One region of the Pseudodesulfovibrio aespoeensis Aspo-2 genome, then DNA from elsewhere that is predicted to be linked to it. Evidence: predicted binding sites of a transcription regulator. Region 1 holds the regulator's gene; each other region holds the start of a gene.
The links. The regulator sigma-54, encoded in region 1, starts transcription at its own class of promoters, with help from an activator protein. The targets are predictions, from matches to a motif close to CTGGCACGGNNNNTGCTT.

Region 1 (9,942 bases):
GCAGGGCACCCAGGGCGCCATGACCTGGAAGCTGCTGGCAACATCGGCCCGGTACAACCAGGAGCGAAAGCTGGTCGGCGTGGACAGGCCGCAGCTTTCCGCCTATTTCGGGGTGGACCGGCAGGAGGTCTATGTCAAGGCGGACCGGGGTGAGGTCGATCAGCCCAACGACAACCTGACCCTTTACGACAACGTGACCGGGCGGTTCGGCTCGCTTGCCCTGGACGCGGCGCATCTCGACTATGTTGGAGCCATCGACAAGGTCTATCTCAAGGGCGGCGTGACCGTGCGCAGGCCCGACATGACGCTCAAGGCGGCAGCTGTGGAGATCGATCTGGTCACCCATGAACTGAAGGCGGCCGGAGGGGTGGAGGCGCTGTTTGCGCCCAAGGGATTTGACGGAAGCCCGTTCTTGGACCAGGGCAGGGAGTAAGGCTTTGATGAATATGACAGGCAGATTTTTCACGGTGGCCCTGTGCGTGCTCGTGTTCGCCTCGGTGGCGCAGGCCGCAGACTGGGGCGAGATACGCGAGGCCGCGAACACGCTCAACGTGCGCGAGGACCGCACGCCCCGCAGCGAGCATGTGGTCACCCTGGCCAAGGGCCAGCGGGTTAAGGTCGATTTTCTGAGAGACGGTTGGTACGCGATTTTTCCCGTCAACGAGACCGAGCGTAGCGAGAAGCGGGCCATGGGCTATGCCAACGCCAAGTATCTCGTGCCGGTGACGGCGGGCGCGCCTGCTCCCCTCCATGACACGCAGCCGGAAGAGTCAGGAGACACGTCAGGGGAAGCGTCAGGAGAAGCGGCGGCAGAAGTGTCTGCTGCCCTGACCGGTCAGGACCAGCCGGTTGCGGCCAAGCCTGCGCGAAGCGGCGAAGCAGGGGTGCAGGGCGAGGGCGCGGTCAAGGGGCCGGTGGCCTCCACACCGCCAGAACCCATCCAGGTGGGCGTTGACCCGAGCCAGGTGCCGGTCAAAATCACCTCGGACCGCATGACCTACGATGAGAACGGCAAGGTCGTCTCCTTTGTGGGCAACGTGGTGGCCGTACACGGCGAACTGACCCTGTGGGCCAATCGGCTCTCGGCCTTCTTCTCGTCACGCAGCGGCAAGAAGTTCGCCGTGGACAGCATCGATCGGATCGTGGCCGAGGGCGACGTGCGCGCCCAAAAAGGCAAGACCGAAGGATCGTGCGGCAAGTTGACCTACCTGGTCGAGGAGCAGATTCTCAAGATGGAGGAGGACCCGATCCTCAAGGACGGGCCGAACAGCCTGACCGGCAATGTCATCAACTTTTTCGTGCGCGAGAACCGCAGCGAGGTTGTGAGCGGCCAGGGCAAGCGGGTCCAGGCCATTTTCCTGACGCCCGAAAAGATCAAGGTGCAGTAGATGGCCGTCGGACTCATCGCAGCCAACCTCTCCAAACGGTACGGCCAGAAAGAGGTCGTGCACGGGATCAATCTCGAACTCAACACCCGCGAGGTGGTCGGCCTGCTCGGCCCCAACGGGGCGGGCAAGACCACCACGTTCTACATGCTCGTGGGCATCGTCAAGCCCAACACCGGGCATGTGTCGCTGGGCGGCGTGCCCCTGACCGACAAGCCCCTGCACGAGCGCGCCCGCATGGGCGTGAGCTATCTGCCGCAGGAAAGCTCCATCTTCAAGAAACTCACGGTGCGCCAGAACCTCCAGATCATCCTGGAGCAGACGGCCATGACCCCTGCGGCCCAACACCGACGGGCCAACGAGCTGATGGAGATGTTCACCATCACCAAGCTGGCCGATCAGGCGGCCATGTTTCTCTCCGGCGGCGAGCGGCGCAGGCTCGAGATCGCCCGCGCCCTGATCATGGACCCCAAGTTCATCCTGCTCGACGAACCCTTCGCCGGTATCGATCCCATTGCCGTCATCGACATTCAGGAGATCATCTCGGTCCTGAAAAGCATGGACATCGGCATCCTTATCTCCGATCACAACGTGCGTGAAACATTGAACATCTGCGACCGTGCCTATCTCGTGTACGAAGGGTCGGTCATTCTAGAGGGCAGCCCGGAGGAGATAGTGCAGGACAGCCGCGCCCGCCAAATCTATCTTGGCGAGGATTTCCGCCTCTGATCCCCTTTTTCCCCATCCTTCCGCTCTTGGCGATTTACACCAGGGTGAATCATTGGTACACTTTTTTCATGTGGCGTATTCTCTGGTATTAATCGAGACGCGACAGTGGGTTATAAGTATTGTGTTGCGTCCTTTTGTGATGTGTGGCAGTGTCTGAACCAAGAATCGCATGTGATGGTGAAATAAAGTGAAACGAACCCCCGGAACGCAGTCGCGATGACTCTGGTCCGAGAGGCTTAGAATATGGGATTGGAACTCAGGCAGCAACTCAAGCTCTCCCAGCAGCTGGTCATGACCCCGCAGTTGCAGCAGGCCATCAAGCTGTTGCAACTCTCGCGACTGGAGCTTTTGGAGACGGTCCAGCAGGAACTCATGGAGAATCCGTTTCTCGATGAGACCGAAGTCGAGACCGAGATTCGCGAACCTGAGAAGTTGACTGAATCCCAGGCCGAGGAGGAGCTTGTCCGCACTGCGGACTGGGAAAACTATCTCGGCGAGTTCTCCAGCACATCCAAACAATCCACGGCCCGCGACTCCGAGATTCCTGAGGAGGGGCTTTCCTTTGAGGCGCGTCTGGCCTCGAAGCCGACCCTGGAGGGGCATCTCAACTGGCAGATGCGGCTCTCCAACTTCACCGAGCGCGAGGTCGCCATTGGCGATGTGGTGGTCGGCAACCTCGACCACAACGGGTATCTCCAGGCGACCATTGAAGAGATCATGAGCATGGTCACCGCCACGCCCGAGGAGGTGGAGTCGGTTATCCGGCGGTTGCAGCGGCTCGACCCGGTGGGTGTTGGGGCGCGCACCCCGCAGGAGTGTCTGCTGGTGCAGATGGAGGTGCTTGGCTACGACGATCCGATCCTGGTCTCCCTGGTCCGCGATCACCTGGAAGACCTGGAGAAGAACCGTTTCAAGCCCCTGGCGCGCAAGTTCAAGATTTCCATGGACGAGCTCAAGGAGTACATCGAACAGCTCCAGACGCTCGACCCCATGCCCGGCTCCCACTACGCCAGCGCCGAACCCCATTATGTCAGCCCGGATGTTTTCGTCTACAAGTACGGCGAGGATTTTGTCATCATCCTCAACGAGGACGGGCTGCCCCGGCTCCAGATGAACTCTTTCTACCTGGAGACCATGCAGGGGGCCAAGAACAAGGAAAAAGAGTATTTCCAGGAAAAGATGCGATCTGCCGCCTGGCTGATGAAAAGCCTGTACCAGAGGCAGAGAACCTTGTACAAAGTAGTTGAGAGTATTGTCCGCTTTCAGCGTGATTTCTTTGAGGAAGGCGTGACAAGACTCAAACCGCTCATCCTCAAGGAGGTGGCAGAAGACATCGAGATGCACGAGTCCACCGTCAGCCGCATCACGACCAGCAAGTACGTGTCCACACCGCACGGCATCTTCGAGTTGAAGTTTTTCTTCAACAGCGCGCTGGATCTCAATGACGGCTCCCAGGTAGGCTCCGAGAGTGTCAAGGCGCTCATCAAGCAGATGATCGCCGCGGAAGACCATAAAAAACCCTTGAGCGACGAGCGGATAGGCGAGATACTTCAGGAGAGGCTCGAAGTGAACATCGCCCGCCGCACAGTGGCCAAATACCGCTCCGCCATGGGCATAGCGTCGTCTTCCAAGAGAAAGCAGTATTTCTAAGGCAGGCTTTCAGCACGTTCAACCAGGAGGAATGTATGAACATAAGCTTCACTTTCAAGAACTTTGAGCCGTCCGATCATCTCAAGGGCTATGCGCAAAAGCGTTTTGAAAAGGTGGGCAAGTATGTTTCCGACGCGGAGGCCGACCTCCAGGTCAACCTGCTGGTCGACAAGTTCCGCCACAAGGCGGATATCATCCTGAATGCCGACGGCATCCATATTTCCGCCTATGAAGACTCCGAAGACATGTACTCGACCATCGACATGGTGCTCGACAAGCTGGAAGCCCAGATGCGACGGATGCGCGAAAAGATCAAGGACAGGACCAAGCAGGCGCGCGGCAACAAGGTCCAGATGAACTTCCTGTCCTACGGGAGCATTCCCGGAGAGTCCGGGCCGACCATAGTCGGCACCGACACTTATGAACCAAAGCCCATGTCCGTTGACGAGGCGGCCCTCCAGTTGGAGACCCTTGACAACGAGTTCCTCGTGTTTCTCAACGCCGAGACCGAGGGAGTGAACGTAATCTACAAGCGCAAGAACGGCGACTTCGGTCTGATCGATCCTGGAAACTAAGCATGAAACTCGGTGATTACCTGGACAAGGACCTCGTCCTTTATGACCTCGCCTCCGCCACAAAGCCGGAGGTGCTTGAAGAACTCCTCGCCCCGGTGGGCGTGAAATATCCAGAGATGGACACGGACCTCGCGGTCCGTGTCCTTCTTGATCGTGAAAACCTCGGCACCACGGGCATCGGTGACGGCATCGCCATCCCCCACGGCAAGCTCGAAGACCTGGAGCAGGTCATTGTGGTGGTCGGCAGGAGCGTCTCAGGGGTCGATTTCGCGGCCCTGGACCACAAGCCGTGCGCCATCTTCTTTCTTGTGCTCGCCCCTGAGCAGGTGGCAGGCATGCATCTGCGCATCCTGGCCCAGGTCTCCCGGGTGCTCAAGGACGAGGCCTTCCGGCGCGAGTTCATGGAGGCCGAAAGCAACGAGGCGCTCTGGAAGCTCCTCGAAGAGGTCTAGCCTGTGCAGGAGCCATGTCAGTGACGCCAGCCAACACCTTTCCCATGGTCGTCGTGACCGGCATTTCCGGCTCTGGCAAAAGCACGGCGCTCAAGGTCTTCGAGGATCTCGGCTTCTTCTGCATCGACGGTCTGCCGTCGGGCATGTCTCCGAAGATCGCCGATCTGATCCTCAAGCAGGATTCCAAGTACCGCGGGCTGGCGCTGGGCATGGACATGCGTCAGCCGGAATTTCTGGAAGGGTGGGACACCGCCCTTGAGGAGCTGGCCAACATGGGCATCACCCCCCAGGTGCTCTTTCTCGAAGCCAAGCTCGGCGTACTCATGCGGCGCTACGCCACCACCCGCAGGCCGCACCCCCTGGAGAGCCAGTCCTTGGGCCTTGAGCAGGCGCTGGAGCAGGAGAAATCGCTCCTCGACCCCATCCGCGCCAACGCGGAACTGGTGCTCGACACCTCTGACTATTCGGTCCATGACCTGCGCCGGGTCATCCAGACCAAATGGTCGGCCATCGAGGAGCTGGGGCGGGGCATGCGCGTGCACATCATCACCTTCGGATTCAAGTACGGCGTGCCGTCCGAGGCGGATTTCGTCTTTGACCTGCGCTTTCTGCCCAATCCCTATTTCGACAAATCCCTCAGGCCGCTTTCCGGGCTGGACGAGGCCATTGCCGACTATGTGCTCGGCAGCGAGGTCGGGGCCAAATTCAATGAGAAATTTTTAGAATTCATCACCTATGTGCTGCCCCTGTACGCCGACGAGGGCCGCTACAGGATAACCCTGGCTCTGGGGTGTACGGGCGGAAGGCACCGTTCGGTCAGCGTGGCCGAGTCCGTGCTGGCGACGCTGAAGGAAAAAGGGTATGCAGTCACCATTGAACACAGACATATGGAACTGGGATAGTCATGGCTGCGAAGAATGATAAGAATGACAAGAATGCAATGGTCGGCGTGGTGCTGGTCACCCACGGCACCTTTGGCGAAGGGCTGCTCCAGGCGGCGGTCATGGTGCTGGGACCGCAGGAGAATTGCGTTGCCGTTGGCGTGGACGTCTCCACCGGGGTGGACGAATCCATGGAGGCTATCCGCAAGGCCATCAAATCCGTGGAGAGCGGCAGGGGCGTGATCGCGCTGACCGATCTCTTTGGCGGCTCGTCGACCACCATGAGCCTGTCGCTGATGAAGTCGGAGCGGCTCGAGGTCATCACCGGCGTCAACCTGCCCATGCTGATCGCCACGCTCTCGTCGCGGCTCATGGAACTCGACGCCCTGGCCGACAAGGCCATGGGGGCCGGGCAGCAGGGCATCAAGGTGGCAGGGGCCATGCTGCGCAAACGGGCGGCAGACAAGGCAAAGCCATGACCCTGGTGCGCATCGACAACCGTCTTATCCACGGCCAGATCATCGAGACGTGGCTGCCCTACACCGGGGCCACCGCCGTGGTCGTGGCCAATGACCAGCTCGCTGCCGACATCCTCCAGCAGGAGATCATGTCCCTGGCCATCCCGGAGACCGTCAAGAGCGCCTTTGTCGGGGTGGAGGGTGTGGTCGAGGCTGTGGCCCGTTACCATTCGGTTCGCGAGACGGTCGGAGTTCTCGTCCTTTTTTCCAACTGTGCCGATGCCAAGAGGGCGTATGACTCCGGATTTGCCTATGATGTCCTGAACATCGGCAACGTCCACTACAGTCCCGGAAAGCGGCAAATATCGCCAAGCGTCGCCCTTTCCACCGAGGACGAGGGGTGCCTCAAGCAGCTCTCCAGACGTGGGGTGGCCCTGGATTTCCGCTGTGTCCCCAACGATCCCGTGCAGGTGAGGTTCTAGTCGTGGCCTTGTCGAATCCTTTCCTCTGGTTTGCCCTTGTCGCTTTTTTTTTGCCCTGTTCTCCCTCTTCAGATTCGCGCTGACCATCGGGCTGCTAGAACGCCCCCTGGTCATTGGCCTGTTCTGGGGCCTGGCCACGGGCGACATGGAAACAAGCCTGTGCATCTCCATCTTCTTCGAACTCTTCTGGCTTGATCTCATCCCGGTCGGCACCTACATCCCGCCGCACCTGACGGTGGCTACCTTCGTGGCCCTTTCCCTGACGACGTATTTCGGCCTCGACCAGCCCGGGCGCATCAGTTTCGTGCTCTTTGCCAGCATGCCCCTGGCCTGGCTCGGCACCCGTCTTGAAGCGCTGCTCAGGGAGCAGGACCGGAGCAACTACAATCGGCTGCTCAACTGGGTGCGCAATCCGAAAAACCCGCACCTGCCCTCGCTGATCGTCATGCGGTCGGTGGGTCGGACCTTTGTCCTGTCCGGGCTGGCCTTCTATGTGGCAGTCATCGCACTCATGTATGCGTTCAAGGCCTTCTTTGCCTTGTATCCGAGCCGATTGGATATCGGCGTCACCTGGCCCCACCTCTGGGTGGCGGCCACCCTGGGAGGCCTCATGGCGCTCAGGCTCAAGCGTGCCTATGCCGTTTTGGCGGCGGGAATATTTCTTTTCATGATTTTCATCTTTTGGGGCAGGTTTTAGCTTGGCAGCCGGGGTTGATTGTGATATTCGTCACATTCTCTTTCGCTGGCGTACTATCCTGAGTTCAGGACTAATCAATTAGGAGGACTTGATATGGCTATTCTGGTTGTAGGACACAAGAACCCCGATACCGACACCGTCGCTTCCGCGATTGCTGTCGCCGATCTTTTCACCAAACGCGGCATGGCCGCCAAGGCGATCACCCAGGGCGAAATCGCTCCTGAGACCGCGTTTGTGCTGAAGAAGTTCGGTCTTTCCGCCCCCGCCATCGTGACCGACGCGACCGATCAGAAGATCATCCTCGTCGACCACACCGACATCTCCCAGACCATCGACAACCTGGACAAGGGCGAGTTGGTCGCTGTTGTCGACCACCACAAGCTGGGCGATGTCACCACCTCCAACCCGCTCGAGATGTGGGTCTGGCCCGTGGGCTGCTCCGCCACCGTCATCAAGAACATGTACGATTTCTACAATGTGGCAGTCCCGGCCAACATCGCCGGCATCATGCTCTGTGCCATCCTGAGCGACACCGTCATGTTCAAGTCCGTGACCACCACCGACGCCGACAAGGTCGCTGTGGAGGCCCTGGCCAAGATCGCCGGCGTCAAGGACACCATGGCTCTGGGCATGGAGATGTTCAAGGTCAAGTCCGCCGTTGACGGCGCCACCCCCGAAGCCCTGGTCTTCCGCGACTACAAGGACTTCGACATGTCCGGCAAGAAGGTTGGCATCGGCCAGCTGGAAGTTGTCGACCTGTCCATGCTGGACGCCCACAAAGCCGCCCTGCAGGCCGAGATCGAGAAGGTCAAGGCTGATGGCCGTCACTCCGTCTTCCTGCTCCTGACCGACATCATGAAGGAAGGCACCGAGATGCTCATCGCTTCCGACGACCCGTCGGTTGTCGAGAAAGCCTTTGGCGTCAAGGCCACCGGCAAGTCCGTGTGGCTGGACGGCGTCATGAGCCGCAAGAAGCAGGTCGTGCCCTGTTTCGAGAAAGGCTTCAAGGCCTAACACGGCCCAGCCTGCTGGTTATAGCGCAAAGTCAGGCCCGTCAGCGTTGTGCTGGCGGGCCTTTTCACGTCCTGTGAACGGCGCGGTTGCTGTTCTTGCATGGTCTCTCGTGAGTCGTGGCAGGGGAGGGGGCTTGTGCCAAGATGCACAATCCATGCGTTGCAATCCCGGTGAGAAAAGATGAGCAGTTCTTCCTGGCCCGGTCCCAGCGCTGTGCGTCTACGGAGAGGATTCGCAAGAGAAGGGCGGGGCAGGAGTCTCCTGCCCCGCCCTGGCGGTGTACTGATGATGCGCGCCTTGACCTGGCGGCATGGGGGAAACTACAGGAGCCCGGCTTCCTTGAGCACTGCTTCGAGCCTGGGGACGTTCTCGTCCCGCAGGGGGACGATGGGCAGGCGGAATTCGGCCCTGGGGAAGATGCCCATCATGCGCAGCGCGGTCTTGACCGGTATGGGATTGGTCTCCATGAACATGGCGCGGATGACCGGGGCCATCTTCAAGCTCAGGTCAATGGCTCCCTGGTGGTCCTTTTCCATGAAGAGCCTGCACATGTCGCTCATGGCCTTGGGCATGATGTTGGAGATGACCGAGATGACGCCCTGACCGCCCACGGAGAGCAGGGGAATGACCGTGAAATCGTCGCCAGACAGGAGCTGGAACCCCTGGCCGCAGTATTCGACCACCTGGGCGGCCTGGCACATGTTGCCCGTGGCCTCCTTGACGGCAATGGCCTGGGGCACGGCATCGACGATGCGCTTGAGATCCTGGGGCAGCAGGTTCAGCCCGGTTCGGCTTGGCACGTTGTAGATGACGAACGGGATCGAAACCTTGTCGGCAATGGCTTTGAAATGGGCGATCAACCCTTCGGGCGTGGGTTTGTTGTAGTAGGGCGTGATTTGTAATGTCGCGTCCGCACCGGCCTCTTTGGCGAGGCTGGTCAGCTCAATGGCCTCTTTGGTGCTGTTGGACCCGGCCCCGGCGATGACCGGCAGACGGCCTTTCACCTGCTCGACGCATATCCTGATGATGCGTCCCTGCTCCTCGTGGGTCAGGGTGGCGGCTTCGCCGGTGGTGCCGCAGGGTACCAGCCCGTCTATGCCCTGCTCGATCTGCCATTCGATGAATTCGCGGTAGGCGGCCTCGTCAATGGCGCCGTCCCTGAACGGGGTAGAGAGAGCGGTAAATGCTCCTCTGAATTCCATAAAACAATTCCTCCTGAGTGTGTGGGCCTGGGCCTGGGCGGTTTTCCTACTGGAGGATTGCGCTCACGTCCGGGTTGTCATCATATTGGTCGCCAAGGCCGATGGTGGTCGGCATGATGGTGCCCGGTTCCGACCATTTGAACGAGGCGGTGCGCTCCGGCCAGCTCTGGACCTGGATCTGGCTCACGGTTTGTCCCTTATCATAGGGACGGACCCAAAGACAACGGCCATTGGCCTCGATGCGTCCGTTGACACCGGAACCGCGCCCGCTGCCCAGCAGGATGTCGGGCACAAAGCCCGGCTTTTGGGCCAGATACTCGCGTTCGCCGACCCAGCCCCAGTCGGAAAGGGCCACGATCAGGCGCACCGAGGCGCGCTCCTGCCTGATTTGCCGAGAAATGTTCTCGATCAACCGCT
Region 2 (9,942 bases), 1.5 Mb from region 1:
CAGCAGTCGGCCAGCACTTCAAGGGAGGCAGGGTCCACATAGTCGGTGAAGCTCTTGCCCTCCTCGACGGCATTGGGGTTGTCGCAGGTGAAGAGGTTGGCGTAGTTGCGCACCTCGGCCCTGAGGGCGTGGGCTGTCGAGACCCAGTGCAGGGTGCCCTTGATCTTGCGGCCATCCTTGGACCAGCCGCCGCGCGTCTCTGGATCGTAGGTGGCGCGGATCTCGGTGATGGTGCCGTCCGCGTCGCGGTCGAATCCGGTGCAGGTGACGTAGTAGGCAAAACGCAGCCGCACCTCGCGGCCCGGCGCGAGGCGGAAGAACTTTTTGGGCGCTTCCTCCATGAAATCGGCCCGCTCGATCCACAGCTCGCGGGTGAAGGGGACCACGCGCGAGCCCATGGACTCGTCCTCCGGGTGGAGCGGCATGGTGAATTCGTCCAGCCCGTCCTCGGGATAGTTCTCGATGACCAGCCTGACCGGGTCCATGACGCCGAGATAGCGCGGGGCGCGGTCGTTCAGGTCCTGGCGCACGCAGTGCTCCAGCAGGGCGTATTCCACGGTGGAGTCCGACTTGGCCACGCCGATGCGGTCGCAGAAATCGCGCAGGGAGTATGGGGTGAAGCCGCGTCGGCGCAGTCCGCAGATGGTGGGCATGCGCGGGTCGTCCCAGCCCGAGACGAATCCCTCCTGCACCAGCTGGATGAGCTTGCGCTTGGAGAGCACGGTGCCGGTGATGTTCAGCCGGGCGAATTCATACTGGTAGGGCCGCTCGTTGAAGCCGGGCAGGGCGGCCAGCTCCTCGTACACGGCGGCGTTGCGCCCGAAGAGCGCGGGCATGCGCAGTCCCTGCATCAGGGTGTCCACGCACCAGTCGTAGAGGGGGCGGTTGTTCTCGAACTCCAGGGTGCAGATGGAGTGGGTGACGCCTTCGATGGCGTCGGACAGGCCGTGGGTGAAATCGTACATGGGGTAGATGCACCACACGTCGCCGGTGCGGTGGTGGGTGGCGTGCTTGATGCGGTACAGGGCAGGGTCGCGAAGCATGACGTTGGGCGCGGCCATGTCGATCTTTCCGCGCAGGATGCACGCGCCGTCGGGCAGCTCGCCCGCGCGCATGGCCCGGAACAGGGCGAGGTTCTCCTCCACGCTCCGGTCACGGTGGGGCGAGTCGGTCCCCGGCTCCTTGAGGGTGCCCCGGTTGGCGCGGATCTCGTCGGCGCTCTGATGATCCACGTAGGCCTTGCCCATCTTGATGAACAGCTCGGCGATGCAGTAGAGTTTCTCGAAATAGTCCGAGGCGTAGAAATTGGCGTCCCACGTGAAGCCGAGCCAGCTCACGTCCTCCTTGATGGAGTCCACGTACTCGACATCCTCCTTGACCGGGTTGGTGTCGTCGAAGCGCAGGTTGCACTTGCCCTGGTAGTCGCGGGCCAGGCCGAAGTTGAGGCAGATGGACTTGGCGTGGCCGATGTGCAGGTAGCCGTTGGGCTCGGGAGGGAAGCGGGTGTGCACGCGGCCATCGTACTTGCCGGTCTGGTTGTCCTTGTCGATGATGGTGCGGATGAAGTCCTTGCCTCTCTCGGGGGCCTCTGGCGTGTTGCTCATGTGCGGTTTCCTTGCTGCCATTTGGGGCGGGCGGGCGCTGCCCTGTCCATGTTGATTGCCGGGTGCTGATGAAACGGGGAATGATAATCGCGCCGGGTCAACGAAATACGGGAAAACCGCTGGCTGGTCAACGCGTCCCTGCCCGCAACGCGCTCCTGTCTATAACGCGCCCTTGTCTGGGATGCGCCTTTGTCTGGGACGCGCTCTTGTCCTTGCGGGCGAAAGCAGACACAATGGGCGGCAAGAGAATATGGAGGAAGACCATGACCCTGTTCACCGTCAATGCCGAAACGTGCGCGCGCGACGGCCTGTGCGCCTCGGTGTGCCCTGCCGGGTGCATCGACTGGCAGCCGGGCGAACTGCCCGTGCCCCATGAGAAGAAGTTCGCCTATTGCATCGGGTGCGGCCATTGCGTGGCCGTCTGTCCCCACGGGGCGCTGCACCTGGACCGGTTCCCCGCCGGACCGGTGTCCCTCGACAGCGGGCACAGGCCATCGCTTGAGCAGGTGGAGCAGCTGCTCCTGGGGCGGCGGTCCATGCGCGCCTACAAGCCCGAGCCGCCGGACCGCGATCTGGTGGCGCGGCTGCTCGACCTGACCCAGTACGCGCCCTCGGGCCACAACGCCCGCCCGGTGCGCTGGGTGGTGGTTTCCACCCCGCAGGGCGTGCGCACCGTGGCCGAGGCCATCGTGGACTGGATGCGCGACGAGGCTCAGCGGGAGACCCCGCTGGCCGCGACCCTGCACCTGGCCGGGCTGGTGGCTGCCTTTGATGCGGGCGTTGACATGATCTGCCGGGACGCGCCCATGCTGGCCGTGGCCCATGCGCCCACGCGCGGGGTGACCCCGCTTGAGGACGGCATCATCGCCGTGACCTATCTGGAGCTGGCCGCGTCCGGAGCCGGGCTTGGCGCGTGCTGGTGCGGCTACCTGCGCGCCGCGGCCCTGCACGATGCGGGCGTGCGCCGCCTGTTGGGCATCCCGGACGACCACACCTGCTGCGGCGCGCTCACCCTTGGCAGGCCCGCCCGCCGTTTCGTGGCCGCGCCGCCACGGCCCAGGGCCGACGTGCGCTGGCTGTGACGGTCCCGGATCAATAGACGCTGAAGGGGAAGTAGCGGCGGCTGATGGCGGCAAAGTCGCCGTTGGCCCGGATGGTCCTCAACCCCTGGTTGAGCTGGTCGCGCAGTCCGGTGTCGCCCTTGCGCACAGCGATGTGGGCCGGGGCGTGGGCAAACTGCTCGTTGGTCAGGGCCGGGCCGATGATGTCGCACCCCTTGCCCGCCTCGCCCTTGAGAAACTCCAGCCCGGCCAGGAGCGGGGTCAGGCAGAGGTCTGCCCGGCCACGGGCCACGGCCAGGAAGGCCTCCTCCATGGACGGATGCCCTTCGACCACGGCCACTGCGCCGTAGGTCTCGCGCAGGTAGGCGAGCTGGGCCGTGTCCTCCTGCGAGACCAGGGTCCAGCCGCGCAGGGCCTCGGGCGAAGTGTCGTGGTCCATGCCCGCCCGCCCGATGAACCCGGTCTTTGAGCGCAGGTAGTAGTTGGTGAAGTCCGCGAATTCAAGCCTGTCGGGCTTGACGGCCATGCAGGCCACGATGGCGTCGTGCTGGCCGTGGGCCAGTCCGGGCAGCAGTTCGTTCCAGGGCAGGGCCACGATGACGCACTCCCGGCCCATGGCCCTGGCCAGGGCGTGGGCGATGTCCACGTTGAACCCGGCCATCCGGCCCGCCTCGTCCGCATAGCTGTAGGGCGGATAATGGTCTTCCACTGCCACCCGCAGGGGCTGATCCGCCAGGGCCGTGGAGGCCAGGAGGCACAGGAGGCCAAGGGCGGCGATCAGGCGCGGCATGGCCGGCCCGCTAGGCCCTGGGTTGCAGTGGCTTCTTGCAGTGCTTGAGGAATTTCTGGGCTTCGATGAACTCCGGGTTGAGGCTCAGGGCCTGCTCCAGATTCTCGACGCACAGGTCGTTGAGGCCTTTCTCGTAGTAGACGCGGGCCAGGTTGAAATAGACGTTCTCGTCGTCCTCGACTATTTCGAGGGACTTGGTGTAGTAGCGGATGGACTCGTCGTAGTGGCCGTTCTTGCGCAGGGAGATGCCGAACTGGTTGAACTTCTGCCGGTGTTCATAGGTGAACGCCTCGCTGACGCCGAGCAGGGTGTTCAGCACCTTCTTGAGTTTGTCGAAGTCCTTTTTCTCCGAGTAGACCTCGCCCAGGCCGTAGTTGGCCTCCACGCTCTTGTCGTCAATCATGAGCGCCTTGATGAACTGCCGCTCGGCCTCGTCGAGGTTGCCCGCCTTGAAGGCGTCCTCGCCCATCTTGAGCTTGCGGCTCAGGGTTTCGAGGGCCGGGACCGTGTGGATGCGGTAGTAGGTCGGCTCCGGGGTGTACTGCTTGAGAAAGTCCATCTCGCCGAGCACGCTGCGCACGCCCGACGGGACGTGGTGGGCGTTGAGCGGCTGCACTTCGAACTCGGTGGCCGAGAGCTGGCGCGCGTACCAGTGGGTCAGGTTCTGATGCTTGCCCTGCGTGCCGCCAGAGCCGATGTCCGCATCCAGCAAAAGGGAATATACGCCCAGGATCAATGGATAGTTGCTCACTTTGAATCTCTCCCCGCGGTCTGTCCGCATTCGTATCCGGAAACCCTTGTGGCCGTCGACGAGTGGCGAATGGATATGACATGAAAATATATTCCAGCCAGTAATAAAAAGCAATAACTCTTCTTGTCTTGCCGGGCGGGGAGCAGCCGGCCGCGACGGGAAAAGCCCCGGTCGGGGCTTTTCTGGTGGCCGGGGTGGTTGGCCGGGAGGAGGGTGCGGGTGGTGCCGTGTGCGTCCCGTTTCCGGTCGGGATCACTCGCAGGGCCGCCAGGGTTCGTTGAGCTTTCGGTCCGAGCCAGCCAGGGGGATGACGCTCGGCAGCATGGCCCCGATCAGCGGGGTGAAGGGGTGGTAGTTGTAGATCACCGCCACCTCGACCAGCTGACAGGGGCCGCCTGCGTCGTCCGCCGTGCCGTCGCCCGTGGCCGCGGTCTCGGGCCAGGAGCGCACGGTGATTTCGGTGCCGCCATTGTCGAGGTGTTCGAGCCACGACTCGGTGGTCGCGAGGATCTGGGCCATGCGGGTTCCCTGCTCGTCGCCCTGGCCGGTGGAGGCGAAGCGCGCGCCGCTCTGGGCCGCCTTCTGGATGGTCAGCCAGGAGTAGAACATGGTCCCGGCCTCGATGGTGGCCATGGCCATGGCCAGCATGAAAGGCAGGATCAGGGCGAATTCCATGGTGGTCATGCCCCGGCGGCGGGAGTCTGTGGAGTGTTGGTGCAGCATGTGTTCCTCCTAGTTCAGGAGCCGCCAGCCCAGTTGCTTGCCGATCTTCTTGAAGACATCCGGGATGTCGTAGACCGACGGGGCGTCGAAATAGTGGTCGTTTGTCCCGGCCTTGCTCGACGCGATCTGCTTCATGAGGGAGATGTCGGTGTTGTCGGACACGCCGAAGCGGATGGCGAAGATCTCGATGCCCTCGTCCTTGGCCAGTTGTGCCTCGGCCAGCATGTCCTGGTTGAGCACGCCGCCGTCCTGGCAGTGGGCAGTGTCCACGCCCATGCCGTAATAGGCGTTGGTCCAGTAGTTGTTGGGCCTGAACGAGGCCCGGTAGGAGCCGCCGCATTCGCCGTCCTCGGTGTCGCCGTCGGTCAGCACGATCATGATCTTGCGGAAGTCCTTCTTGTCGCCCGCCTGGGTGTAGGGGGCCTCTGGCGTGAGCATGTGGCGCGCCCACTTGATGCCCTCGGAGATGACCGTGCCCGACGCGCTGCCCAGCGCGGTCTGGGAGTTGATGCCTTCGACGATGTCGCCCTTGTCCTGGCTCAGGGGCCTGGATTCCGGGATGCTGGAGCAGGTGTCGAGGTCGATCTGGTTTCTGTAGTAGGACGAGAGCGCCCAGTACATGCTCATGAAATCCTCGTGGATGCCGGTGTTGACCGAGCCGTCGGCGTTGCGGCAGCCCGCTTCGAGCCCGTCCACGTCGCCGCCCAGGCGCACCTTGCCGCGAAAGGCCACCAGCCCGACCTTGGTGTCCGGCTGCTGCCCGTCCGGGATGAGCAGGTCGGTCAGGCCGATGGACGCCTCCTTGACCAGGTTGATGGGCGTGCCCTTCATGGAGCCGGAGTTGTCGATGACAAAGACGATCTCAAGCTTGTTGAACCCGGCTGCGGCCCCGGCCTCGACCCACTGGTCGGCCAGGTTGAGGAAGCCCATGACCAGCAGGTTGACCTTGGCCTTGGCCGTGACCACCACGCTGCGCACCTCGGTGCCGGGGGAGACGCTCTCGACCACGGCATCGGGCATGTTGGTGTGGATCATGTCGCTCACGGCCTGCTGGACGATGCCCTTGCTCAGGTCCGGGTCATAGGGCAGCTCCAGGCTGCCGGCCAGGGCGCCCGCGTCCACCGCGGCCTGGAGCCGGGTGTGGGTGACGTACATGTTGCCCATGTCCACGGCCAGCCCGGCCACGGCCAGCAGCACCGGCAGCAGCAGGGCGATGAAGGTGCTGGCCGCGCCGCTCTCGGACCTAGGGCAGGGGCATTGTGGTCTGGGCGACGAGTTCGAGGGACGCCTGACTGGTGAGCAGCTCGAGGGCGTTCTGGATGAACGGGTGGTAGGCATAGGAAACCTCGACGGTGACAGTGTTGGAGGCGGAGTCGGCGGTGACGGAGGTGGTCACGGCCTCGCTCTTGAGTCCCTGAGTGACGGCCTGGACCAGGGCCTCGATGTCCGAGGCCGTGCCGTCCATGAGCGCCATGCGCGCGCCCTCGCGGCTCGCCTGGACCACGCTCGAATAGGCGTGCATGGCCCCGGCACCTTCCACGAGGGTGAAGAGCAAGAGGGCCATGAACGGCAGCATCAGCGCGAATTCGACTGCGGCCAGTCCCCGGCGTGAATCGTCCCGCTTCCTCATGTGCATATCTCCTTAACAAAGGACAGGCTCCGTGCAACGGCCCTGACAGCGGGCCGAACGCCCTTGTCATAGCAATGGGTGTGCCATCATGGGGTGCCGGGCAACGTTTCATTGCATATCGCTGTTATTCATTGATATTTGAAAGATCGTCCCTCAGCCGGGTCCGGCGCGGGCCCGGTGTTCAAACATGGATATCCATTTTTCATGGATTTCCCTGCCATGACCGTGTATCGTGTCGGCAAGACAGAGGGGAAGAGGGGAGGAACCATGGCCGAGCGGATACTGGTCGTTGACGACGACCGCGCGTTTCAGGGGATGCTGGTGGAGGCCCTGATCGAGAAGGGGTATGCGGTGGACACCGCGTCCACCGCCGAGGAGGGCATCCGCAAGGCAGGGGTTATGGGGCCGGACCTGATCCTGCACGACATCAAGCTGCCGGGCATGTCGGGCCTGGACGCCCTGGCGCATCTGGCCCAGGCCGCGCCGGGCGTGGATGTCATCGTCATGACCGGCTACGCGTCCAAGGATTCCGGGGTGCAGGCCATGCAGCGCGGGGCCTACGACTACTTCACCAAGCCCTTTTCCCTGGTGGAGATGGAGGTGGTGGTGCGCCGCGCGCTGGAGAAGCGGCGGCTCCAGCAGGAGCTGGCCGAGCTCAAGCAACGCGGCAAGGAGAGCCCGCTCAACGCCATCATCGGCCAGTCCGCGCCCATGCGCGCCCTCAAGGAGCGCATCGCCAGGGTGGCCGGGCTCAACGCCGATGTCCTGATCCTGGGCGAGACCGGCACCGGCAAGGAGCTGGTCTCGGACACCATCCACACCCTGAGCGCACGGGCCAGGGGGCCGTTCGTCAAGATCAACTGCGCGGCCATCCCGGAAAATCTCATCGAGAGCGAACTGTTCGGCCACGAGAAGGGGGCCTTTACCGGGGCCGCCGCTGCCAAGGCGGGCAAGTTCGAGCAGGCCAAGTCCGGCACCATCCTGCTGGACGAGATCGGCGACATGCCGCTCAATCTCCAGCCCAAGCTGCTGCGCGCCGTGGAGCAGAAGCAGGCCGAGCGGTTGGGCGGGGCCAAACCCGTGACCTATGACGTGCGCATCATCGCGGCCACCAACCAGGAGCTGGAAAGGCGCGTGGAGAGCGGCGCGTTCCGCAGCGATCTCTACTACCGGCTCAACGTGGCCACTCTGCTCCTGCCGCCGCTGCGCCAGCGCAAGGACGACCTGCCGCTCCTGGCCGAGTTCTTCCTGGACCGGGCCAACCGGCGGCTGGGCACGGACATCTGCGCCATCTCCCAGCAGGCCATGGAGATATTCTTCAACTACGACTGGCCGGGCAATGTCCGCCAGTTCGCCAATGCGGTGGAGCGGGCGGCCATCTTCTGCACCTCGACAGTCATTACCCCCGGCGACGTGGATCAGGCGTTCTCCAACAAGCGGCCCGCCGGAACCTGCGACCCGTGCCCGCCGCAAGCCGCGCCCGGCGCAACGATTGCCCAGGCCGCAGCCGAGGCGGACGGGCTGCCGCTCCGGCAGGCCCTGGTCCGCTTCGAGCGGGCGCGCATCGAGGACGCCCTGCGCCGGGCCAGGGGCGTGCAGACCGATGCTGCCGCCAGCCTGGGCATCTCGGCCAAGAACCTCTGGAACAAGCTCCAGAAGCACGGCATGGATCCGACCGCCTTCAAGGGATAGCGACAGGACACAGATGTCTCCGCAAGGGGCTGGGCTTCGGCGCAGCCCCTTTTTCGCGTGCCTTTGCGCCCGCAAACGCACCCCTCTCCGACTCCTGGGTGCGCCATCCATTTTTCGTGTATTTGCGTATTCTCCCGAATCATTTGGAGTTTTCAGGGAAGCAGCCCGGCTTCGGCAGCCCGGAGCAGTCCACTGATCGTGGATTCGTGCCTGGGGCCGAAAGGGTCGCGAGGAGGGCAATTCGTGCGCTGAGAAATTTTTATTGTAAAAATTACAGCATGTTGATGTGTGTTTTTTCATCGGTCTGCGGCGGTGGCACAGCGGTTGCTATTGTCGGGGCGTGGCTGGTGCGAATCCTCGCAAAACGAATTTCAGGCCCCTTGAGGGTCGGGACCAAAAAAAGAAACCAAGGAGAAAAGCAATGTCCAAGATCATGAACCTGATCATGAATGAAGAAGGCGCGACCGCTCTTGAATACGGTCTGCTCGCAGCCCTGATCGCCGCGGCCATCGTCGGCGCAGTCACCACCCTGGGCGGCGTCGTGTCCACCACCTTCAGCTCCATCGCCACGAGCATGCAGGCGGCCACCGCCACCGCTCCGTAGGCCGGGCGTCCAACAAGCGAATCCGTATAACGGAAGCAGCAGAGCAGCCGGACCGGGGCGCGCGGGAATGCAGCCCGCCAGCCCCGGTCCTGTCGTCCGAGGGGAAAACGGACGGCAGGGCAAGGCGCTCTGATCATCGGGGGAACCATGGACCATCTCATTGCCACTATGCTCGTCGCGGCGTTGGCCGTGGCCACTGTCACCGACATCAGGCGCCAGCGCATCTACAACTGGCTGACCTTCCCGCTCATTCTTTCCGGGCTGGCCGCGCACACCCTGCACGCCGGGCTCGACGGCCTGCTGCTCAGCAGCGGCGGGTTTGCCCTGGGCCTTGGGGTCATGGTCGTGCCGTTTTTCCTGGGCCTGATGGGCGCGGGCGATGTCAAGCTCATGGCCGGGGTGGGCGCGTGGCTCGGCGCCCAGGCCGCCTTCACCGCCTTTCTCTTCACCTGCCTTGCGGGCGGGTTCTACGCCGTGGTCGTGCTCGCGCGCCATTTTGACCAGTTCAAGGCCGTGCTGGTCAACATCTGGGCCACCTTTCTGCTGGCCGCGTCCACCCGCAGGTTCGAGTACACGCCCGTGGTCGAGGCCCAGTCCATGCCCCGGTTGTGCTACGGCGTGGCCATTGCCGTGGGCACCGTGGCCGCCATGGTCGTCAACGTGGCCCAGACCGGCTCGGTCCTGGCCCGCTAACCAGGGGAGATGCTCATGAGCAGATCGGCCCGCGCACTCATCCAGATCGGCATTTCCCTGATCCTCGCCCTTGGCACGGGCGTGCTCATCTTCATGTGGACCAGCGGCGTGACCCAACAGCCCGTGGCCGCGCCCAGGGCCGAGACCGTGCCCGTGGTGGTGGCCCTGACAGACCTGCGTCCCGGAATCAAGTTGACCCCGGCAATGCTTGAAACGCGTCAATTCACCCCCGACTCGCGGCCCTCGGGCGCGTTCGGCGAGCCGGGCCTGCTGGACGGGCGCGTGCTGGGCGTGGCCGTGGGGGCCAACGAGGCCGTGACCGAGGCCAAGCTGGCCGATGCCTCGGTCATCGGCGGCGGTGTGAGCGCGCTCATCGAGCCGGGCAAGCGGGCCA
Region 3 (9,942 bases), 900 kb from region 1:
GTTTGGGCTGGATGGGCCGCGTCCATCTGCGCAATTACACTGAAATGGCCGGTGTCGAGATCGTCGGCGTGGTCGACGTGGACCCCAAGGCGCGCGAGGAGGTCACGGCCCGGTTCGGCGTGACTGCCTTCGCCACCCTGGATGAGCTGCTCGCGCACGAGCTGGACGCCATCAGCGTCTGCGTGCCCACGAGCCTGCATCACGAGACCGGCCTCAAGATCATCGCCAAGAAAATCAACCTGCTCATCGAAAAACCCCTGGCCGCCACCGCAGCCGAGGGCGAGGAACTGGTCAAGCGGGCCGCCGAGCAGGGCGTGGCCCTCATGGTCGGCCACGTGGAGCGGTTCAACCCGGCGGTGGCCAGGGTCAAGGAGCTGGTCGGCGACGACATCATCTCCATCCAGATCGAGCGCGTGGGTCCGTATCCGCCGCGCATCCAGGACGTGGGCGTGGTCAAGGATCTCGGCTCCCACGACATCGACCTGATCCGCTACATCACCGGGTCGGAGTACAAATCGGTCTATGCCGTGACCTCCACCACCCTGGGCAAGCACGAGGACAGCGCGCTCATCACCGCCCAGATGGAGAACGGCGTGCTCGCCAGCATCTCCACCAACTGGGTCACCCCCTACAAGGGGCGCAAGATCCTGGTGGCCTGCGAGTCCAAATACATCGAGGCCAACCTGATCACCCAGGAGGTCAAGGAATACTCGGCCTTCTCCACCTACGACAAAAGCTACTCGGTGCGCGAATGGCCGCTCATGTTCCGCGAGCCGGTCAAGGAGGAGCTGACCCAGTTCCTCGCCGCCCTGCGCAACAACACCCCGGTGCCCATCACCGGCGAGGACGGGCTGGCCGTGCTCAGGGTATTCGAACGCATCCTGCCCGGCGCATAGCCGGATCAGGACACGCCAGAAAAAAGGCCCCGTCTCCCTGACACGCAATGCAGGGGGACGGGGCCGTTGACTCGCTGCCTGTAAATATCAGTTGCTTGCCACCCGGCTGGTTCCCGCTCCGGCCTGGGCCGAGGGCGCCACCGCAATGTAGTCCACCACGTCCCTGACACCCCAGACCTCGCCGGCAATGGCCAGGGCGGCAGTTTTTTGACTGTGGTCCGAGGTCGAGCCGATGAGGATGGCGGTTCCCCGAATGACCTCGATGCGCAGATCGGCGTTTTCGAGCCGTTTGGTCGCGGCCAGCTTCTGGCTGACGGTGCGCAGGAGCGCGGCGTCGCTCTGGGCCTCGCGGACGGTGAGGCGCGGGTAAAACTTGCAGGTGATCAGCCGGACCCCTTCGAGGGTGCGGGCCGTGCCGAGCGCCTGATCGGCCTGGGCACGGCTGTCGGTCTGGCCCACGAGATAGGCATGCCCATTGATGACATGGGCGGAAACCGTATGCACGCCGCCCAACCGCAGCCGCTCGCGCAGGCGGCGCTCAAGCATCCTGTCCGAATCGCACTGAATCTGTCCGCCCTCGACGCTCTCCTTGGGGAGATTGGCGTCGGCAAAGACCACGGCATCGTAGCCGGTCATGGCCCCGCCCGCCACCTGCACGGCTGGATACACGGCGCACCCGGCCAGGGCCATGCCCAGGCCGACGGCCAGAACGATGTGGAGCAGGTTCCGTTTCATGATCATGCACTGCGCCCAAGGCGGCTTGTCTAGACTTTATCTAATCAACCTGTGCCTCAAGTCGGCACCCTGGTCAAGTGATGATGCAAGAATTGTGCGCTTGGCCCGGCGTCACTCACGGACGGCCAGGACATAGACCATGCCCGCCATATCCTGCCTGTCGATGACCCGCAGTCCGGGCGGGCGGTCCGTCCACTCGTCCCAGTGCCTTTCGCGGATGACGAGCACTACCCTGCCCCGCCGCTCGATCAGGGCGGCCAGTTCGTCAAAATCGCCCGTCTCCTCGATGTCATGCTCGGCGTAGTAGGTGAAAATGCCTGAGTAGACCTTGTAGGCCAGGGGCGCGTAGCCCTGACGCACGTGTGCGCCGATCATCTGCCCCTGCCGCTTGGGGCTCATGGCGTCGTCCAGGGACGGGGCCACCATCAGCCCCACCGGATAGAGCCACAGGGTCACGGCCAGGGCCGACCAGAGCAGGCAGACCTTGCTCCCCCGGCGGCGCAGGAGCAGGAAGACCAGCCCGACGAACAGAAGCAGGCAACCGGAAAGGCCCAGCCCGCGCAGCGGCACCGGGAACGGCAGCAGGTCGCCCGCCACCAGCAGCCCCGCGCCAAGAACCAGCCACAGCCCGGCCACACAGGTCCAGAACCGGGCCGAATGCGCGCTGTCGAGCCGGGTCATGGCCTGGGCCGTAAGCAGGGCCATGGGCGGAAACATGGGCAGGATGTAGATGAGCACCTTGCCGCTCAGGCTGGAGAGGAAAATGAAGGTGGCCCCGAACATGATCCACAGAAACACGGTCGGTCCGGCCTCGCGGCGAGAGGCCCAGTGGCCGCCCCAGGCCTCAAGGGAGAAGAGCCGCCTGACTGGGACCACCAGGGCGAAAAGCGACCACGGCAGCCAGGCCAGAGGCAGGGCGATGAAATAATAGGAGACCGGCTCGCGGTGGTGAAAGGTGGCGGTGGCCCGCTGGATGACATGCTTGCCGAGCACGGTGTCCATGAGAAACGACGGCCCCTCGACCATGACCACCCCGGCCACCCAGGCGGCGAGCATGGTCAGCATAACCAGAAGGCCCACGCCCATGGCCCGGCTGAAAAGCCTGCGCACCTCGCCCCTCCACAGCAGGTAGAGGGTCACGGTCAGGAGCGGGAGGAGGAAGCCGAGCGGCCCCTTGGTCAGGGTGGCCAGCCCGGCCAGCGCAAAGGCCAACACGGGCCAGGGCCCCTGGTCCTGCCCGGACAGCGCCTTGAACAGGCAGGCGTGGCTCAGGACGATCAGTCCGGCAAAGAGCAGGTCCATGCGCGAATAGTGGAACAGCCCGACCAGGAAAAAGGTGGAGAGCAGCATGAGCACGCAGGCCAGACACACGGACCGGTCAAAACCCAGCACCCGCGCCAGCACATAGGCCGAAGCCAGGAAAAACAGGCCCGACAGGGCCGCGCCCAGGAAGAACACGGTGGGCATGTCTGCGGGCGTCAGCGTGTCGATCAGCCACAGGAACCAGAAATACACGGGCGGCTTGTCCGGATAGGGCTGGCCGTTGAGGGAGAGGACCATCCATTTGCCGTGGCTGACGAGGTTCTGGTAGGCATTGGCATAGCGCACCTCGTCCGAAAACCACAGGGCGCGGTTGTTCAGGGTGAACCATGTCTGGGCGGTGACGCCGAGGATCATGGTCAGCCAGGGGTGGCCCGCCAGCGTGTACCAGAGCCGTTGCGCAAGCCCGACTGGCAGCTTCTTCTCCATGATACTCATGCCTTGCTCCTGCACAGGGTGGAACCGGCCAGCACGATGGTGGCAAATCCGCTGAAGCTGCCGAGCAGCCAGCCGAAAAAGACATCCGTGGGATGATGCCAGCCGAGGTAGATGCGGGAAAAGCCCACCAGCGCGGCAGCCACGCCCAGGAGCGCGGTCAGCGTGCGGTTGCCGACCCTCAGCGAAAGAGGCAGCGACCAGCCCATGAACTCGGTGGTGTGGCCAGAAGGCAGGGAATGGTAGGTGCCCCGGCTGGTGACCGGATCAAACCAGACGCCCTGCCCCGGACGCGGGCGGCCCACGGTGTGCTTGATGAAGTGGACGGCCAGCGCGGCCACCACGGCCTGCACGGCCAGGAGGATGCATATAAAGCGCAGGGTGGCCCGGTCGCCGGAGCGCCACGCCCGCACGAGCATCCAGGCGTACACGGCATAGAAGACCGGGTTGCTCCAGTCGGTGATCAGCTTGAGGGTGAAGGCAAGGCCTGGATGCTCCGTGCTGTGCGTCCGAAAGAACTCGGCCACTGCGGCCTCGGTCGGGAACACAAGCCAGATGACGGCCAGGATCAGCAGCAGCGGGGCCGAGATGACGGCCCATTGTCTGACAAAGGTGATGCGCATGCGGGTCTATTAGGCCATCCGGGCCGCTTGGGCAAGGTCGGCCTCTTCGGAGCCAAAAGACTCGAGCCCCGAAGAGTCGTCGCTGTCCAGGGCGTCGTCATTGTCCAGAGTGTCGTCGGACAGCATATCCCGGTCCGCCTCCCCTAACCCGCCGGGCTTCAGGGGATGCGCTCCCGCGGCAACGCCCTGCGCTTCGAGCGGACAATAGGCTGCGTGGGTATACCTGACCCAGACATCCTCCCCGGCTCCGAGCTCGGCCAGGATGTCGGCCAGGGACCGGCCTTCCTGTTTCCAGTATTTGTAGGTGTGGTCGCCGCACTCAAAGGGGATGACCAGAGTGCCGTCCTCGTCCAGATAGGGCTGAGTCTTGTCCATCGCGTCCATGGTGTTCATGGGCGGGGACTCTTTCACCTTTCCGGAAAAAATTCAACAAAAGCCCGACAGGAGTTCCAGGCAGCGCGGCTGGCGATCCGCCCGACACGAGGCTGTGCCGACTAGGCGACAGCCTGACCGGTGTCCTCGCCACGCGCGGGCAGGCACACCAGCCGGTCGATCTCGCGGACCTTCTTGAGCACGCACCGGGCAATGCGCCTGAATTCGGGGTAATCCCGCGCCCGGTATTCCTTCCTGGCCCTGGTCAGCCCGGCCAGATCCACCGTTTCATTGTAGAGATAGGGCATGTAGAGGGGGTCCTGCTTCAGGAACAGTTCCACGCGGCCAAGGGCTTCGTGGATCTCGCCCTGGTTGGCGGCCACATTCTTGAAGAGCTTGCCCAGGTGTTTCTCGATGTTGCGCAGCGAGGTGGCCCACTTGGGGCCGCGCGGCTCAAATTGCACCGGGGTCATGGTGCCCCGGCTGGCCAGCAGTTCGCTCATGAACCGGGCCACGCCGCCCGGAGCCGAGGCCAGCAAACCCTCGCCGTAGGCGGTGTCCAGGTCGACCACGCGGGTTCCGGCGATGGGCACGCCGCCGCCGTAGACGTTGAAGACTGGCACAGAGGATTCCTTGAGGTCGTCCTCCAACTCGCGCTTGGCGGTCATGTACTGGACCGTGGTCAGGATCTCCTCGCCGTCCATGTTCCGGGTGGTCTGGTGATAGCTCTGACGGACCATGTTGGTAGTGTGGTTGTGGTGCCCGGCCGCGTGGGAGCGGTCCCTGAGCCAGGCGTAGTCCTGGCCGAGGAGGAGCATGTGGCTGACGCCGAGCCAGCGCAGCAGGCGCGAAAGGGTCACCGAGACGTTGCCGCCCGCGTCGAGCACGAGATCGTGCCCTTTCATGGAGTAGGTGCCCATGCCGCCCACGGTCCACAGGGGCAGGGTCGGCCCGGCGTAGCGGGCCACGGCCTCTGGGTTGACCTTGGTGGAATAGATGAGGGGCACGTCGCGGACAAAGTCGGGATCGAGCCGGGCAAAGAGGTTGAGCATGGACGCGTCGTAGTCGATGGCCACGCAGAAATGCGGCTTGATGCCCAGCGCCTGGAGCGTGGGCACGGTCTGCAGGGCGCAGGTGTAGAGGGCATGGCCCGGATTGTCGCGCAGCCTGGCTGCGGAATCCTCAAGGCTCGGTCCGGCGCCGAGGATGATCCCGCCGATGCCCGCGGCCCGGCCCTCCAGCCCCTTGATGGACCCCTCGGCCATGGCCCGCCGGAAGTTGCGTATCTCGTTGCCGACCATCACGTCCTGGCGAAAGCGCAGGGTCGAGAGCTCCAGCGAGAAGTTCTCCAGCTTGTTGCGCATGAAGGTGCCCCAGCGGGCGTATTCCGGCCCCAGTTGCTGGCTGGGAATGTCGCACTTGAGATGGATCTGGCCGTAGATGAACTGGAGGTCGAGGTTTCTGACCACCTCGTGGATGTATTTCTCGTCCGGGATGAGGACATGGAATTTCTTGGACTCGAAAAACGGACGGTAGTCGGTCTGGCCCAGGCAGGCCAGGAGCATCTCGGGCCGAGGCTCCACAAGCATGACCTTGTGGGTGTCGGGCATGCCCTTGATGACATGGTTGACGCCGTATCCCAGGTTGCAGCCCACGATGAAGGTGGCCGAGGTCTCGGGCTTGTCGCCGCCCACCCACGAAGTATAAAGGCCGGTGGGCGGCAGGCTCTCGAACATGCCCTTGCCGCTCTCCATGCGCCAGTCATGGATGCCGTATTCGTTGATGAACAGGTTGTTGAGCAGCGCCTCCTCGCCAAAGGGGCGGGTGGAGAGCCACTGAAAGACGGGATGGCCCTGGGCCTGCAAATACTCGATGTTGTCCTTGAGGAAGGGATACGCGGTCATGCCTCGTCCTTTGTGTTCGCTTCGTGTCCGGGTCCGCGCACCGGCGCGGGGTGTTCGCTTCGTGTTCGGACGGGAAATTGCACGATGCGTGCCAGTTGCACCTGGAATGTTTTTGCCATACGGTGCGTGGGTCGAGTGCGAATCCTTTTTCCGTTATTTCAGGGAAATGCCATGAACAAAGATCTGCTTTCACTCATCGGCGGGACCCCGCTGGTGGAGATACGCCATCTCAACCCGAACCCGAACGTCAAGATTTTGGCCAAGCTGGAGGCGCAGAATCCCGGCGGGTCCATCAAGGACCGCGTGGCCGTGGCCATGATCGAGGCTGCCGAGCGGTCCGGCGAGCTGACCAAAGACAAGATCATCATCGAGGCCACATCGGGCAACACCGGCGTGGGGCTGGCCATGGTCGCGGCCATCAAGGGCTACCGCATCAAGCTGCTCATGCCCGAGACGGCCAGCGAGGAGCGCAAGATGATCATGGCCGCCTACGGCGCACAGCTGGAACTGACGCCCGGCCACCTCTCCACGGACGGGGCCATCGAGCGCGCCTACCGCTACGCCCGCGAGGAGCCGGACACTTACGTGCTTATGGACCAGTTCAACAACCCCGCCTCCATCGACGCCCACTACCAAGGCACGGGCCTGGAAATCTGGGAGCAGACCGGCGGCGCGGTCACCCACTGCGTCATGGCGCTGGGCACCTCGGGCACGGCCATGGGCATTGCCAAGCGGCTGCACGAGATGGGCAAGGTCCATGTGGCTGCGGTGGAGCCCTACGCAGGCCACAAGATTCAGGGCCTCAAGAACATGCTCGAATCCTACCCGCCCGGCATCTACGACAAGACCTGGCTCGACGAGATCCTGCATGTGGACGACGAGACCGCCTTTGAATACTGCCGCAAACTGGCCAGGGCCGAGGGCATCTTTGCGGGCATGAGTTCCGGCGCGGCCCTGGGCGGGGCCATCCTCCTGGCCGAGCGGCTTCAGTCAGGTCTCATCGTGACCATCTTCCCGGACTCGGGCGAGCGCTACCTGAGCACCCACCTCTACCGCCAACAGGCGGGCAGCGGCATCACGCTTTTTGACATGGCCACGGGCGCGACCAAGCCCCTCAAGACCCAGGGGGGCCTGGGCCTCTACACCATGGGGCCGAACCTCGACAACCCGGACGGTCTCGACGCGTGGCGGCGGGTGGTGGTCCTCGACGTGCTGGCCCGCCACCTGCGCTCGCTCGGAGTGGAAACCCGCGCCGCCGTGGGATTGAGCGACATGGACGACCGCACCCTGACCGCAGCCCGGCACACCGACGCCGACCGGGCCGTGTTCGCAGCCGGGCTTCGCGCCCGGATCATGGAGCGCGCCCGCGACATGGGCGTGGCAGTGGCCGGGGGTGACGGTGCGGGCGTGGACTTCCCCCTCTCCTCAAACAGCGAGGGCAAGGCCCTTGAGCTGTGCCGCAAGCTGCTCGGCAAAGGGCTGGCCTACGAAAAGCTGCGCTCGGTCTACTTCGACATCTTCCGCGACAAGCGCTACGGCGAGATCGGAGCCATGGACATGGACAAGGTCTCGGGCGGGCGCACCGTGGACCTCGACGCCTACGTCAAGGACAATCCGCTGGACTTCACCCTGCTCAAACGCGCCACCCTGCTCGACCTCAAGCGCGGCGAGGTGCTGGAGACCGAATGGGGCAACGTGCGCCCGTCCTGGTTCCTGCAGCACGCGGCCACGGCCCTGACCAGCCTGCCCCGCATCGACGTGATGATCGGCAGCGAGAAACACCGCTTCCCCCACCTGGAAAATCTCCGGGCCATCTGGTCCGCTGCCGGGCGCGAGCTCCAGGCATGGCTGCTCAACCATCAGGCCACGGACTGCGCCGACGCGACCCTGACCACCGTGGCCGACACCCTGGGCGGATTCCGGGCGGCCCGGTTCTGGCTGCTCTCGTCCGCCTGCCGCAAGCCCCTGTGCGCCAGCAGCGACAACCTGGTCATGTGGGCGCGCAACTGGCGGCGGGTGCAGGAGGCCTTGGCGGCCCTGAGCGCGCCCCGGACCGGGGCGGCACCGTCGGGCGAAAGCGCGGGCAAAATCCCTGGCGAAGCCGATCAGGCCGTGTTCGACCTGCGCGCCGGATTCAAGACGGCCATGAACGAGGACCTCGCCCTGCACCGCTTCTGGCCCGTGCTCTTCCGGTTCGTCAAACAGGTCAACGCCTGGGCCGCCGCAGGCGCGCTGACCGGCCCGGCAGCCTCGGCCTGCCTCGACGAGCTCCTGGCCGTGGACGCCATCCTCGGCATCCTCGACCACGCCCAGATGCCGCTCCCCCTGGCCGACCTGCCCATTGAGGTGCAGGGCATGCTGGCCGACCGCCAGAAGGCCCGCGAGGCCAAGGACTTCGCCGCCTCCGACGCCCTGCGCGACCAGATCGCCAACGCCGGATTCCGCCTGGAAGACACGGCAGGCGCACCAAGGGTGTTCAGGATGTAATGGGAAATTGGCGATCGAGAGCCAAGAAAAGGCCGCCGTTCCCACGAGAACGGCGGCCTTCTTTGTTGTCTGTGACCGCTCCCTACTCCCGCACCTGGCCCTCGCCCAGGAGGACGAACTTGGCGCTGGTCAGCTCGCGCACGCCCATGGGGCCGTAGGCGTGGAGCTTGGAGGTGGAGATGCCGATCTCGGCCCCCAGGCCGAGCTGGGCGCCGTCGTTGAACCGGGTGGAGGCGTTGGCCACCACCAGGGAGGCGTCCACCTCGCGGACGAAGCGCATGCAGTGCTCGTAGTTCTCGCTGAGGATGGCCTCGGTGTGGTTGGAGCCGTGCTCGGCGATGAAGTCCAGGGCCTCGTCCAGGGAATCCACCACCCGGACGGCCAGGACCAGATCAAGGAACTCATACCCCCAGTCGCCCGGCATGGCCGGTTCGGCAGCGTCGCCGAGCAGGGGCAGAGAGCGCGGACACGCCTTGAAGCGCACGCCCTTGGCGGCCAGAACCTTGTCCACGCGGGGCAGGAGCACCCCGGCCACGTCGCGATGCACCAGCAGGCACTCCAGCGCGTTGCAGCCGCTCGGGTACTGGGTCTTGGCGTTGTCGATGATGGGCACGGCCCTGGTGATGTCGCAGGAGGCATCGGCAAAGAGGTGGCAGACGCCCTTGTAGTGCTTGAGCACCGGCATGGTGGCCTGCTCGGTCACGGCGCGGATCAGCCCCTCGCCGCCGCGCGGGATGACCACGTCGATGAAGTCCGAGAGCTTGAGCAGTTCGGCCACGGCCTCGCGGTCCGTGGTGGCAGGCACCTGGACCGCGTCGCGCGGCAGCCCGGCCTGCTCCAGGGCGCGGTGCATGAGCCCGGCCAGACAGGTGTTGGAATGGAACGCCTCGGACCCGCCGCGCAGGATGACCGCGTTGCCCGCCTTGAGGCAGAGGATGCCCGCGTCCACCGTGGCGTTGGGTCGCGACTCGTAGATCATGGCCACCACGCCGAGCGGCACGCGCATGCGGCCCACCAGCATGCCGTTGGGCCGTCTGGTCATGGACTCGATGCCGCCCACGGGATCGTCCATGGCCGCCACCTCGCGGCATCCGGCGATCATGGAGCGCAGCACCTTGTCGCTGATGGTCAGCCGCTGCACCCGCGCCTTGTCCAGCCCGCGCTCCTTGG

Region 2: DAES_RS14630 (Flp family type IVb pilin) is a predicted target of sigma-54. The motif match lies at 8,564-8,581, and genes of this name have one in related genera.
Region 3: DAES_RS11855 (motility associated factor glycosyltransferase family protein) is a predicted target of sigma-54. The motif match lies at 6,363-6,380, and genes of this name have one in related genera.

The regions. Positions count from the first base shown of each region.
Region 1 covers NC_014844.1:1,653,461-1,663,402, forward strand. The annotation lists gene lptC (LPS export ABC transporter periplasmic protein LptC) at 1-433, shown strand, start outside; gene DAES_RS07415 (LptA/OstA family protein) at 447-1,388, shown strand; gene lptB (LPS export ABC transporter ATP-binding protein) at 1,389-2,114, shown strand; gene rpoN (RNA polymerase factor sigma-54) at 2,358-3,764, shown strand; gene hpf (ribosome hibernation-promoting factor, HPF/YfiA family) at 3,800-4,339, shown strand; gene DAES_RS07435 (PTS sugar transporter subunit IIA) at 4,342-4,791, shown strand; gene rapZ (RNase adapter RapZ) at 4,812-5,693, shown strand; gene DAES_RS07445 (PTS sugar transporter subunit IIA) at 5,696-6,151, shown strand; gene DAES_RS07450 (PTS sugar transporter subunit IIB) at 6,148-6,612, shown strand; gene DAES_RS07455 (PTS sugar transporter subunit IIC) at 6,668-7,309, shown strand; gene DAES_RS07460 (manganese-dependent inorganic pyrophosphatase) at 7,403-8,323, shown strand; gene dapA (4-hydroxy-tetrahydrodipicolinate synthase) at 8,644-9,525, opposite strand; gene DAES_RS16935 (UshA-like (seleno)protein family 2) at 9,572-9,942, opposite strand, start outside.
Region 2 covers NC_014844.1:3,151,407-3,161,348, reverse strand. The annotation lists gene DAES_RS14670 (glutamine--tRNA ligase/YqeY domain fusion protein) at 1-1,604, opposite strand, end outside; gene DAES_RS14665 (nitroreductase family protein) at 1,868-2,686, shown strand; gene DAES_RS14660 (substrate-binding periplasmic protein) at 2,697-3,455, opposite strand; gene DAES_RS14655 (tetratricopeptide repeat protein) at 3,466-4,236, opposite strand; gene DAES_RS14650 (TadE/TadG family type IV pilus assembly protein) at 4,459-4,929, opposite strand; gene DAES_RS14645 (VWA domain-containing protein) at 4,939-6,267, opposite strand; gene DAES_RS14640 (TadE/TadG family type IV pilus assembly protein) at 6,173-6,559, opposite strand; gene DAES_RS14635 (sigma-54-dependent transcriptional regulator) at 6,827-8,251, shown strand; gene DAES_RS14630 (Flp family type IVb pilin) at 8,673-8,855, shown strand; gene DAES_RS14625 (A24 family peptidase) at 9,003-9,548, shown strand; gene cpaB (Flp pilus assembly protein CpaB) at 9,564-9,942, shown strand, end outside.
Region 3 covers NC_014844.1:2,552,467-2,562,408, forward strand. The annotation lists gene DAES_RS11830 (Gfo/Idh/MocA family protein) at 1-896, shown strand, start outside; gene DAES_RS11835 (BON domain-containing protein) at 984-1,637, opposite strand; gene DAES_RS11840 (ArnT family glycosyltransferase) at 1,743-3,389, opposite strand; gene DAES_RS11845 (phosphatase PAP2 family protein) at 3,386-4,009, opposite strand; gene DAES_RS11850 (hypothetical protein) at 4,019-4,402, opposite strand; gene DAES_RS11855 (motility associated factor glycosyltransferase family protein) at 4,504-6,285, opposite strand; gene DAES_RS11860 (cysteine synthase) at 6,457-8,772, shown strand; gene DAES_RS11865 (glutamate-5-semialdehyde dehydrogenase) at 8,855-9,942, opposite strand, start outside.